DNA from 3 places in the Pantoea deleyi genome. Region 1 is predicted to be linked to each of the others. Evidence: predicted binding sites of a transcription regulator. Region 1 holds the regulator's gene; each other region holds the start of a gene.

Region 1 (4,191 bases):
GGAACAGCGCATCCCTCAGTGGATCGCCCCTTTTCTGGATAACTGATCTCGTGATTATTCCCTGGCAACAGGTCTCGCCTGAGACCCTTGAAAACCTGATTGAAACCTTTGTGCTGCGCGAAGGCACAGACTACGGCGAGCAGGAGCGCAGCCTGCTGGACAAAGTGGCGGATGTACGACGCCAGCTGGAAAGCGGTGAAGTGGTACTGGTGTGGTCGGAACTGCATGAATCGGTCAATATTATGCCGCGCAACGCCTTTCATGGCTGATGCGCCTGCTGCCATTTCATGCTAACAATGCCTGTTACCCGATCTCACAGGGAGCTTCTCTATGTCTGCACGTCATCCTATTATCGCGGTGACCGGTTCCAGCGGTGCAGGAACCACCACCACCAGCCTCGCGTTTCGCAAAATCTTTCAGCAGCTTGATCTTCGTGCGGCGGAGCTGGAAGGCGACAGTTTTCACCGTTTTACCCGTCCTGAGATGGATATGGCGATTCGTAAGGCGCGCGATTTAGGACGTCACGTCAGCTACTTCGGCCCCGAAGCCAATGACTTTGGCCTGCTGGAGCAGAGCTTTAAAGAGTATGGCTATAGCGGACAGGGGCAGTCGCGCAAATATCTGCACACCTACGATGAGGCGGTGCCGTGGAATCAGGTACCGGGTACCTTTACGCCGTGGCAGCCGCTGCCGCAGAACACCGATATTCTTTTCTATGAGGGGCTGCACGGCGGCGTGGTGACGGCGCAGCACAACGTGGCGGAGCAGGTCGATCTGCTGGTTGGCGTGGTGCCGATTGTTAACCTTGAGTGGATCCAGAAGCTGGTGCGCGATACCGGCGAGCGCGGCCATTCCCGTGAGGCGGTGATGGACTCGGTGGTCCGGTCGATGGAGGATTACATTAACTTCATTACGCCCCAGTTCTCCCGCACCCATATCAACTTCCAGCGCGTCCCGACCGTGGACACCTCCAACCCGTTCGCCGCCCGTGCCATCCCGTCGCTGGATGAGAGTTTTGTCGTGATTCACTTTCAGGCGCTGGAAGATATCGACTTCCCCTATCTGCTGGCGATGTTGCAGGGCTCCTTTATCTCGCACATCAATACGCTGGTGGTGCCGGGCGGCAAAATGGGTCTGGCGATGGAGCTCATTATGGGCCCGCTGGTGAAACGGCTGATGGAAGGCAAACGGATAGAGTAAGGGGCCAGGAAAGCGCTCTTCAGACGGTTTAAAAACCAGAGCAGGCAATGTTATCGCAGCGGATAAGCTTAACTCGCTGAGCAGGCTTCAGGAAGCAGACGTCCGGTAGCCGCATCCGGTTTCAGTCAGGCCGCGATAGACAACCGCGGGCAGAAAGCATCTGGCCGTAACAGAAAAGTTCAGCAGGCAGGGAAGAGCGTCAGAAGCGGAAAGTGTCCCGCGCCAGGAGGGCGCGGGCAGAGCATGCCATAAAGGGCGGACGTTGCGGCTTTACCGATCTGACCCGCTTCGCTGCGCCATCACTGTCTCAACGCAGACTCTCTGCGATGCTAAGGTCTGACAACAGACTACCGGCAACCTCAAACACCGATGACGGTTACAGCGCGATCACTTCGTAGCTGTGCGTGATCGTCACGCCTTTGCCCAGCATGATGGCGACCGAGCAATATTTTTCCGCCGAAAGATCCACCGCGCGTGAGACCGCTTTATCCTGGAGCGCTTTGCCACTGACGATAAAATGCAGGTTGATGTGCGTAAAGATTCGCGGCGCCTCTTCACGACGTTCTGAGGTCAGTTTTACTTCACAATCAGCCACATCGTTGCGGCCTTTTTGCAGAATTGAGACCACATCGATCGCGCTGCATCCGCCCGCCGCCATCAGCACCATCTCCATTGGGCTGGGCGCTTTATCCCCTGAATTACCATCCATCAGGATCTGATGGCCGGATGAGGATTCTCCGAGGAATGTCAGCCCTTCTACCCACTTCACTCTTGCCTGCATGTTTTTTGCTCCGGAATACACTGTTTTGCCGCCAGAGTACGCTTTCCCCTGGTAAACAGCAATCCGGAGAAATCCGCCCGTAGCTGAAGCGAGACAACAGAAGACAGTCGGCTAAAGCTGTGCTACAAACAGTGCTGAAAATATTTTTCGTCACCCGATGACGAAGCCGGGAAGAATGATGCGCACTGCGCCTGATGCGGCCCGAATAATTTCCTGAAATGGAAAACGCTTGAAGCTTTCACCGCCTGACAGGGAAAACTGCCCCCTGTATTTTGGGCACGATTACAACAGAGGATAATAGCGAATGGTTCTCGGCAAACCGCAAACAGACCCTACACTCGAATGGTTCCTGTCCCATTGCCATATTCACAAGTATCCATCCAAAAGTACGCTGATTCATCAAGGTGAAAAAGCAGAAACGCTTTACTACATCGTGAAAGGTTCCGTCGCGGTTCTGATTAAAGATGAAGAAGGCAAAGAGATGATTCTTTCCTACCTGAATCAGGGTGATTTTATTGGTGAGCTTGGCCTGTTCGAAGAAGGCCAGGAGCGCAGCGCCTGGGTACGTGCGAAAAGCGCGTGTGAAGTGGCAGAGATTTCGTATAAGAAATTCCGTCAGCTGATCCAGGTGAACCCTGACATCCTGATGCGACTCTCGTCGCAGATGGCGCGTCGCCTGCAGGTCACGTCCGAAAAAGTGGGTAACCTCGCTTTCCTCGACGTTACCGGACGCATTGCACAGACCCTGCTTAACCTGGCGAAACAGCCAGATGCCATGACGCATCCCGACGGCATGCAAATTAAAATTACGCGTCAGGAAATTGGCCAGATTGTAGGGTGTTCACGTGAAACCGTGGGCCGTATTCTGAAGATGCTGGAAGATCAGAACCTGATCTCTGCACACGGCAAAACCATCGTCGTTTACGGCACCCGCTGATTCCTGTCACCCACGGCGTGATGGCAACATCACGCCGTTATTGTTTGTGCTGAGCCGATGTGGCGTCGAATAATCTACCATCCTGAAGTGAACTACGCCCTGCGGCAAACGCTGGTGCTCTGCCTGCCGGTGGCGCTGGGCTGGCTGGCTGGCGACCTGCAAAAGGGTCTGCTCTTCTCACTGGTGCCCGCCTGCTGCAACATCGCCGGTCTGGATACGCCGCATAAACGCTTCTTCAAACGCCTGATCGTCGGTGGCAGCCTGTTTGCCCTCGGCAGCTTCCTGATCCAGTGGCTCACCCTGCAGGCGGTGCCGCTGCCGCTGATCCTGTTTATTATGCCGCTGCTGCTCGGCGTAACCGGGGAGATCAGCCCGCTGCATGGCCGCCTGCTGCCCGGCACCCTTATCGCCGCCATCTTTACCCTGAGCCTGATCGGGCGCATGCCGATCTATGTTCCGCCGCTGCTCTATATCGGCGGTACGCTCTGGTACGGGCTGTTTAACTGGTTCTGGTTCTGGCTCTGGAAAGAGCAGCCGATGCGCGAGAGCCTGAGCCTGATCTACCGCGAGCTGGCCAACTACTGCGACGCCAAATATACCCTGCTGACGCAGCTGACCGATCCGGAGAAGGCCCTGCCGCCGCTGCTGGCTCGTCAGCAGAAGGTGGTCGATCTGATCAACACCTGTTATCAGCAGATGCACATGCTGTCGGCCAGCCGCGACCACAGCCACAAGCGGCTGACGCGCGCCTTTCAGGTGGCGCTGGATCTGCAGGAGCATATCTCGGTCAGCCTGCATCGGCCGGAAGAGGTGCAGAAGCTGGTCGAGCAGAGCCATGCCGAAGCGGTGATCCGCTGGAATGCCAAAACCATCTCGGCCCGGCTGCGGGTGCTGGCGGATAACATCCTCTATCACCGGTTACCCGAGCGCTTCGCGATGGATAAACAGCTCGGCGCGCTGGAGAAAATCACCTGGCAGCATCCCGACAATCCGGTGGGGCACTTCTGCCTCTATCACTTCAACCGGATTGCCCGGGTCCTGCGCACGCAGAAACCGCTCTATCAGCGCGACCTGATGGCCGATCGCCAGCGTCGTCTGCCGCTGCTGCCCGCCCTGCGCAGCTATCTCTCGCTGCGCTCCTCGTCGCTGCGTACCGCCGGACGCTTTGCGGTCATGCTGATGCTGGGCAGCGCGCTGGCGCTGTTCTTCAACATTCCCAAGCCCTACTGGATCCTGATGACCATTATGTTCGTCAGCCAGAACGGCTACAGCG
Region 2 (4,191 bases), 790 kb from region 1:
GTTCGAGGGCTTTAACCGCACGATGTTTAACTTTAACTACAACGTGCTGGACCCCTATCTGCTGCGTCCGGTGGCGGTGGCCTGGCGTGATTATGTGCCGGTCCCGGCGCGTACCGGCCTGAGCAACTTTCTGGGCAACCTTGAGGAGCCAGCCAGCATGGTCAACGCCATTCTGGTGGGGGATGGACGCGATGCGGGCATTCACTTTACCCGTTTCTTCCTGAACAGCGTGCTGGGCCTGGGCGGTTTCATCGACGTTGCCGGTAAAGCGAACCCGGCGCTGGCGCGTGAAGAGCCGCACCGTTTCGGGACCACGCTCGGCCACTATGGCGTCGGCTATGGCCCCTACGTCGAACTGCCTGCGTACGGCAGCTTCACGGTCCGTCAGGATGGCGGCGACTACGTGGATACGCTCTATCCGATCCTTGGCTGGCTCACCTGGCCGATGTCGATCGGTAAGTGGACGCTTGAAGGGATTGAGTCCCGTGCGCAGCTGCTGGATTCCGATGGCATCCTGAAACAGCAGCGCGACCCTTATGCCTTTATCCGCAACGCCTACTTCCAGCGTCACGACTTCCTGGCGCGCGGCGGTAAGCTGAAGCCGGAAGATAATCCTAACGCGGCGGCGATTCAGGATGACCTGAAGGATATCGACGCGCCGTAGTGGCAGGCGAGCAGGCTGCGGATCCGGTATGCGATCCGCAGCCATAAAAAAAAGGGCGACTCATCCGGGTCGCCCTTTTTTTCATGCCGTCTGTCAGAACTTATAGTTAAAGTTCGCACCGTAGAGCCACGCCTTACCTTCAGAGGTAAAGGTATACGGGCCTTCTTTCACCGTCACTTTCTGTCCATGCATATAAGAGATGCCTACATCCACCGAGGCATCATCGTTAAAGGCATAGGAGGTCCCGGCGCTCAGCCACAGACGATCCTGGTCCGGAATGGAGATGGAACGCTTGTCGGCGGGCACCGGACTGTCGTCAAACGCGATACCGGTGCGGAAAGTCCAGTTTTTGTCGTAGGAGTAGGTGGTGCCCAGCGCGATGCGGTAGGCATCGTGGAAGCTCTCATCTTTATAGAACAGCGTCTGGCCATTCGATCCGGTTGCTTTCAGCTCCTGGAACTGACTCCAGCTGGTGTACGCCATGCTGTAGTGCACTGCCCACTGCGGTGCCACTTTATGCCAGCCCGACACTTCCCACATCTCCGGCAGATTCAGGGTCAACGCACCCGGAACGGTGGTGCCGCTGGTGCCATAAGGGATGCCGGTCACGGTCGGATTGTTCACCGCATTCAGGCGCGATGAGAGGCTGCTCTTATAATCGCCATCGAAATCGACTTTGACTTCTGAACGGTAGGTAAAGCCGAAGCGGTTATTCTCATCCACTTCATACAGGACACCGGCGTTCCAGCCGTAGCCCCACTCGTCGCCTTTCAGATGGGCCACCTGCGTGTCTGCCGGTACGCCCAGTCTCGCGCCGGATTCACCCGCATAACGTTCAATTTTAGCTTTCGCATAGACCGCATCAAAACCGACGCCCACGCTGAAATGTTCATTTAACCGGTAGGCGGTGCTCAGATTGAAGTTGCCGGTGACCAGGTCGGTCTTACCGCCATAGCCGCCTGCGGTATACCCATTATTAAACTCTGTTGCTAAGCCGTAGTTAGAGGTGGCTGACGCCCCGATCCACCACTGATCGTTAATAGGCTGAACGTAATGAATATTCGGCACCCACTGATTCGGGGCAATATTATTCGCATCCAGGCTGCGTCCGCTGGGACTGCGACCACTGATATTGACGTCCGGCGCAATATACACCGCACCGATAGAAAACTCGGGGCGATCCATTAACGCCATGGTTGCCGGGTTACGGCTGGCGGAGGCTGCCGTATCACCCATTGCCCCTTCGCCTGAATATGCGCGACCTAAACCAATCGAAGAGAACTCATTTAACTGAAACCCAGCTGCGTAAACGTGTGAAGAGACAAGCGCCACTGCAGCCGCCACGGCTGACTTTGCAAACAGGTTTTTATGGTTCATGACCACAACCTCATGTGAATTATTATTTAACGCTATAACGTCGCGTAACAAAGGACGGCGGATTGTAGGGACTGACGTAAAGCGCACATATCAGACCAGTGCGGAGAGTATAGGTCCGACCTGTGTGCAAGTTGCAATATTGTTTTTAAAATATTTCAGGTTTGATCGTTTAAAATTCGATCTGCATAACAAAACTGACCTGATTCTGCACAGCATACCGATTCCAGTTTGTTCTGGATCAATTTTTATTGTGATATTCGTCACTTAGCGCCAGGCGCGTGGCACATCCTCAGGCAAGCGGGTAAAATTTCGGCCATAAAATCGCTCAACCACCCGATTGCGGGTCAGGAGAATGAAATGACTGATGCCATTAAAAAATGCAGTGCGAATGAAACCGCCGCCTGCTGTTGTGTCGATGTGGGTACGGTGATGGATAACACCGATTGCACCGCCAGCTGGTCGGAGTGGTTTGCCAGCCGCGCGGAAGCGGACGCGAAGTTAGCGCAGCTCACGCGGCGTGCCCGCGAGGTGGAATCGGAACCCTGCGTGATTGAAGCCCGCTTCAGCGACATAAATCAGGGCGTGCAGCTCGACATCGACTTCACTTTCAGCTGCCAGGCGGAAACCCTGATTTTCCAGCTCGGTTTGCGCTGACTCCCCCGACGCCGCGTCAGTGCGGCGTTTTTCATTTTCGTGTTTCTCTTCGCACTTTTTCCTTTCCGGTATTGGCGGCTCACCCGCTTGTGGTTAACACTGATCAGGTCAGACCTCTTCAGGCAATGATGCCACAGTCCCAGTCACAGGTGAGAACAATGAGCAAAGCGCAGCCGCTGCTGACGCGCGATGGTGAACGCATCGCAATAACCCACGGGTTACGCACCCCTTTCCTGCGCCAGGCGACCGGCTTTCATGGCATCCCCGCCATTGAACTGGGACGAATGGTGGTCAGCGAATTACTGGCGCGCAGTGAGCTGCCGCCGGAGGTTATCGAACAGCTGGTCTTTGGTCAGGTGGTTCAGATGCCGGAAGCGCCAAACATTGCGCGCGAGATTGTCCTGAGCAGCGGGCTCGGCGTGCAGACCGATGCTTACAGTGTCAGCCGCGCCTGCGCCACCAGTTTTCAGGCGGTCGCCAACGTGGCGGAGAGCCTGATGGCGGGCACCATCTCGGCGGGAATCGCCGGTGGCGCAGACTCCTCGTCGGTGCTGCCGATCGGCGTTACCAAAACCCTGGCGCGTGCGCTGGTGGATCTCAATAAAGCCCGCAGCGTCGGACAAAAACTGCAGATCCTGCGCCGTCTGCGCCCGCGCGATCTGCTGCCGGTGCCGCCTGCCGTGGCGGAGTATTCCACCGGGCTGCGGATGGGTGACACGGCCGAGCAGATGGCGAAGAGTCACGGCATAACGCGTGAAGCGCAGGATGCGCTGGCGCTGCGGTCTCATCAGCGAGCCGCCAGAGCCTGGCAGTCCGGCGTTCTGCAGCAGGAAGTGATGGCAGCCTTTGTGCCGCCGTGGAAAAGCGCCATCGATCAGGACAACAATGTGCGCATGAACGCGAAGGCAGAAGATTACGCCCGGCTGCGTCCGGCGTTTGACCGTCAGCACGGCAGCGTCACCGCCGCCAACAGCACGCCGCTGACCGATGGCGCGGCGGCCGTGATTCTGATGCGCGAAGGCCGCGCCCGCGAACTGGGTATCAGCCCGCTGGGCTATCTGCGCAGCTACGCCTTTACGGCAATCGATGTGCAGCAGGATATGCTGCTGGGCCCCGCGTATGCCTCGCCGCTGGCGCTGGATCGGGCCGGGGTCACGCTGGACGATCTTACGCTTATTGATATGCACGAAGCCTTTGCGGCCCAGACGCTGAGTAACCTGCAGCTGTTCCGCGACGAGCGGTTTGCCCGCGATATCCTGAATCGTCCGCATGCGCTGGGCGAAGTGAATGAAGAGCGCTTCAACGTGCTGGGCGGATCGATCGCCTATGGTCATCCCTTTGCCGCCACGGGCGCACGTATGATCACGCAGACACTGAATGAACTCCGGCGACGCGGTGGCGGGCTGGGGCTGGTCACGGCCTGCGCAGCGGGCGGTCTGGGTGCGGCAATGGTTCTGGAGGCCGAATAATGGAGCAGAAAGCGTTTCATCTGACGA
Region 3 (4,191 bases), 300 kb from region 1:
AGCTTTAGCCGATGAGTCCTGCAGTATAGTGCAACCTGTTGCATAGAGCGGAGACCCGTCATCCGCCGCGAGTGACCTGAGGAGAGGGATCCCTTCATTTCGCGGCGATGGCAAGCCAGCACGCTGGCCTGCCGGTTAAAGGATTAGATGACTGGTTCTCCGGCATGCTGCCGTCATTAACGGAACGATCCCTCAGCATACCCGGAACCCTGATGAGGTTCGCACAATGGGTATTCGCATTCCTGTCACACTCGGTGCCATCGAACCTCTGGCCCTGGCCCCTTTTAAATCCCGGAAAATTGCTCTCGTCTGCGAAGGCGGCGGTCAGCGCGGCATCTTCACTGCCGGTGTCCTGGATGAATTTCAGCGCGCCCGATTCAATCCCTTTCAGCTGCTGCTTGGCACCTCTGCGGGGGCACAAAACCTCTCAGCCTATGTCTGCGGTCAGCCTGGCTATGCCCGGCGCGTGATTACCCGTTATACCACCAGCAAACTCTTTTTCGATCCGCTGCGCTTTGTGCGGGGCGGCAACCTGATCGACCTCGACTGGCTGATTGAGATTACCCGCAGTGAATTCCCGCTGGCGATGCAGCACGCCGAGCAGGCCTTTGCCAGCGGGCGTGAATTTTATATGTGCGCCTGTCGCAGCGACGACTATACGCCAGGCTACTTTACCCCCACGGCCGAAAACTGGCTGGACCTGATCAAAGCCTCCAGCGCCATTCCCGGTTTCTACCGGCTGGGCGTAAACCTGGAGGGGATCAGCTACCTCGACGGCGGCATCAGCGATGCGATCCCGGTACGGGAAGCCGCGCGCCGGGGGGCCGATACCATTGTGGTGATCCGCACCGTGCCGTCGCAGATGTTCTATACGCCCAAATGGGTTAAACGCATGGAGCGCTGGCTCAGCACCGGCGCGCTGCAGCCGATGATCAACGTGCTCAATATGCATGAGCAGAGCTATCGCGAGATCCAGCAGTTTATTGAAAATCCGCCGGACGATTTGCGTATCATTGAAATCTTTCCCCCGCATGCGCTGGCCAGCAGCGCGCTGGGCAGCCGGATCGCCTCGCTGAATCAGGATTATCATCTGGGACGACGCTGCGGGCGCTACTTCATCGCCACGCTGGGCCAGTGGCTGAGCGACGCGGAGCCGCTGAGCCCGCCGCGCATCGTGACGCCGCCCGCGCCGGTCGCCAACGCGCCCGACACCCGGCCGATTATCACGCCGTCGCTGGCGGACAACGATGCGGATTACGACAAAGGATCGCTGGCATGAGATTTATCGACACGCACTGTCACTTTGATTTTCCGCCCTTTGAGGGGGATGCCGACGGCAGCCTGGCCCGCGCGGCGGAGGCGGGCGTCGAGAAAATTATCATTCCGGCTATCGATGCCAGCCGCTTCGGGCGGGTCTGCGAGCTGGCCGCAACGCATCCGGCGCTCTACGCCGCGCTGGGGCTGCATCCCATCGTGATTGAACATCATCGGGACGATCATCTCGATCAGCTGGAAACCTTACTGCAACAGCGGCCGCGTAAGCTGGTGGCGATCGGCGAGATCGGGCTGGATCTCTACCGCGACGATCCGCAGTTTGATAAGCAGCAACGCTTTCTGGAGGCGCAGCTCAGGCTGGCGAAACACTACGCGCTGCCGGTGATCCTGCATTCGCGCCGGACGCACGACAAGCTGGCGCAGATCCTGCGTCGTCACGATCTGCCGCGCCGGGGCGTGGTGCACGGCTTTGCGGGCAGCCTGCAGCAGGCGCAGGCCTTTATTAAGCTGGGTTATGCGATTGGCATCGGCGGCACCATTACCTATGAACGCGCCAGCAAAACCCGTCAGACCGTGGCGCAGCTGCCGCTGGCGTCACTGCTGCTGGAGACCGACGCACCGGATATGCCGCTGCACGGCTTTCAGGGGCAGCCTAACCGCCCGGAGCGGGCGCGTCAGGTGTGGCAGACGCTCTGCAGCCTGCGTGAAGAGTCACCTGAAGCGATCGCCGATGCGCTGTGGCAGAACAGCCAGCGGCTGTTTCAGCTCGACCCGGCGTTTCCCGCGCGACGCAACTGATCCCCGCTGCGCCGCCTCCATCAGCCGGTTTAAATGTGATAATAGTAACATTGCTCCGGCTGGCGTATAATGGCGATCAGGCCCTGTTATCTGAGATTACAGTCACAGTATACGTGGCAGTTTTGCATCATCTTCTTATTCCTGTGTGACTCCTGGCACATATCAGCGCGCCTCAGAGTGTTATTATTATAACATTCCGCCGACGAGCCGGTGGGTTGCATCCCGATCCTTTGGAGAGCCACATGACCGATATCAAACACCTTGCCCTGCGCGCCCTGAAACTGATGGATTTGACCACCCTGAACGAAGACGACACCGACGCGAAAGTGATCGCCCTGTGTCATCAGGCTAAATCCCCGGCGGGCAACACCGCCGCGATCTGCATCTATCCGCGTTTCATTCCGGTTGCGCGTAAAACGCTGCGCGAGCAGGGCACCCCGGAGATCCGCATCGCCACCGTCACCAACTTCCCGCACGGCAACGACGACATTGACATTGCGCTGGCAGAAACCCGCGCCGCCATCGCCTACGGCGCTGATGAGGTGGATGTGGTCTTCCCGTACCGTGCGCTGATCGCCGGTAACAGCCAGGTTGGTTTCGATCTGGTGAAAGCCTGTAAAACCGCCTGCGCGGAAGCGGATGTGCTGCTGAAGGTGATCATCGAAACCGGTGAGCTGAAAGAGGAAGCGCTGATCCGTCAGGCGTCTGAAATTGCTATCGATGCGGGCGCAGACTTCATCAAAACCTCCACCGGTAAAGTGCCGGTTAACGCCACGCCGGAAGTGGCGCAGATCATGATGAACGTGATCCGCGATAAAGGCGTCGGTCAGCAGGTCGGTTTCAAACCGGCGGGCGGTGTACGCACCGCTGACGATGCCGCGATCTACCTGCAGATGGCGGACGCGACGCTGGGCGCAGAGTGGGCCGACGCGCGCCATTTCCGCTTTGGCGCATCCAGCCTGCTGGCGAGCCTGCTTAACACCCTGGGTCACGAGAGCGACACCAGCAAAGCCGGTTACTGATCCCTCTGGCGGTCGCCGACCGCCTCTTCTTCACTCTTTCCCTGAACCAGGGGGCTACCTTGTTCCTGCCACAAGAAATTATTCGTAAAAAACGTGATGGTCTTGCGCTGACGGAAGAGGAGATCCGCTTCTTCATCAACGGCGTGCGTGATAACACCGTGTCGGAAGGGCAGATCGCCGCGCTGGCGATGACCATCTATTTTCATGATATGACGCTGCCGGAGCGGGTGGCGCTGACGATGGCGATGCGTGATTCCGGCACGGTGCTGAACTGGAAGTCGCTGAACCTCAACGGTCCGCTGGTGGATAAGCACTCGACCGGCGGCGTCGGTGACGTCACATCGCTGATGTTAGGGCCGATGGTCGCCGCCTGCGGCGGCTATGTGCCGATGATCTCCGGGCGCGGCCTGGGCCATACCGGCGGCACGCTGGACAAGCTGGAAGCGATTCCGGGCTTCGATATCTTCCCGAGCGACGACCGCTTCCGCGAGATCATAAAGCAGGTCGGTGTCGCCATTATCGGCCAGACAAACTCGCTGGCACCGGCGGACAAGCGGTTCTACGCAACGCGTGACATCACCGCCACCGTCGACTCAATCCCGCTGATTACCGCCTCGATTCTGGCGAAAAAGCTGGCCGAAGGGCTGGATGCGCTGGTCATGGATGTCAAAGTAGGTTCCGGCGCGTTTATGCCAACCTATGCGGCCTCAGAGAGCCTGGCGCAGTCGATCGTTGGCGTCGCCAATGGCGCAGGCTGCCAGACCACGGCTCTGCTGACCGATATGAATCAGGTGCTGGCCTCCTCAGCCGGTAATGCGCTGGAGGTGCGTGAAGCCGTGCGCTTCCTGACCGGAGAGGAGCGCAATCCGCGCCTGCTCGACGTCACGCTGGCGCTCTGCAGCGAGATGCTGATCTCCGGCAGACTGGCAGCCAGCGACAGCGAAGCGCGCCAGAAGCTGATGGCGGTGCTGGACAACGGTCAGGCCGCCGAGTGCTTTGGCCGCATGGTCGCCGCGCAGAAGGGACCTGCCGATTTCGTCGAACGTTACGCAGCCTATCTGCCAGCGGCCACGCTGAGTAAACCGGTCTACGCTGA

What was found. The regulator CRP, encoded in region 1, controls carbon source genes, mostly activating them, when cyclic AMP is high. The targets are predictions, from matches to a motif close to ATGTGANNNNNNTCACAT.
Region 2: the regulator CRP is predicted to act here: its motif matches at 2,290-2,307, upstream of J1C59_RS05855 (YfcZ/YiiS family protein).
Region 3: the regulator CRP is predicted to act here: its motif matches at 2,107-2,124, upstream of deoC (deoxyribose-phosphate aldolase).

Annotation. Positions count from the first base shown of each region.
Region 1 covers NZ_CP071405.1:417,762-421,952, reverse strand. The annotation lists gene J1C59_RS01930 (hydrolase) at 1-46, shown strand, start outside; gene J1C59_RS01925 (YheU family protein) at 51-269, shown strand; gene J1C59_RS01920 (phosphoribulokinase) at 331-1,200, shown strand; gene J1C59_RS01915 (OsmC family protein) at 1,577-1,981, opposite strand; gene crp (cAMP-activated global transcriptional regulator CRP) at 2,286-2,918, shown strand; gene J1C59_RS01905 (YccS/YhfK family putative transporter) at 2,976-4,191, shown strand, end outside.
Region 2 covers NZ_CP071405.1:1,208,189-1,212,379, forward strand. The annotation lists gene mlaA (phospholipid-binding lipoprotein MlaA) at 1-664, shown strand, start outside; gene fadL (long-chain fatty acid transporter FadL) at 758-2,041, opposite strand; gene J1C59_RS05855 (YfcZ/YiiS family protein) at 2,399-2,695, shown strand; gene fadI (acetyl-CoA C-acyltransferase FadI) at 2,854-4,164, shown strand; gene fadJ (fatty acid oxidation complex subunit alpha FadJ) at 4,164-4,191, shown strand, end outside.
Region 3 covers NZ_CP071405.1:721,747-725,937, forward strand. The annotation lists gene J1C59_RS03525 (DUF1328 domain-containing protein) at 1-8, shown strand, start outside; gene J1C59_RS03530 (patatin-like phospholipase family protein) at 227-1,279, shown strand; gene J1C59_RS03535 (TatD family hydrolase) at 1,276-2,073, shown strand; gene deoC (deoxyribose-phosphate aldolase) at 2,316-3,095, shown strand; gene deoA (thymidine phosphorylase) at 3,155-4,191, shown strand, end outside.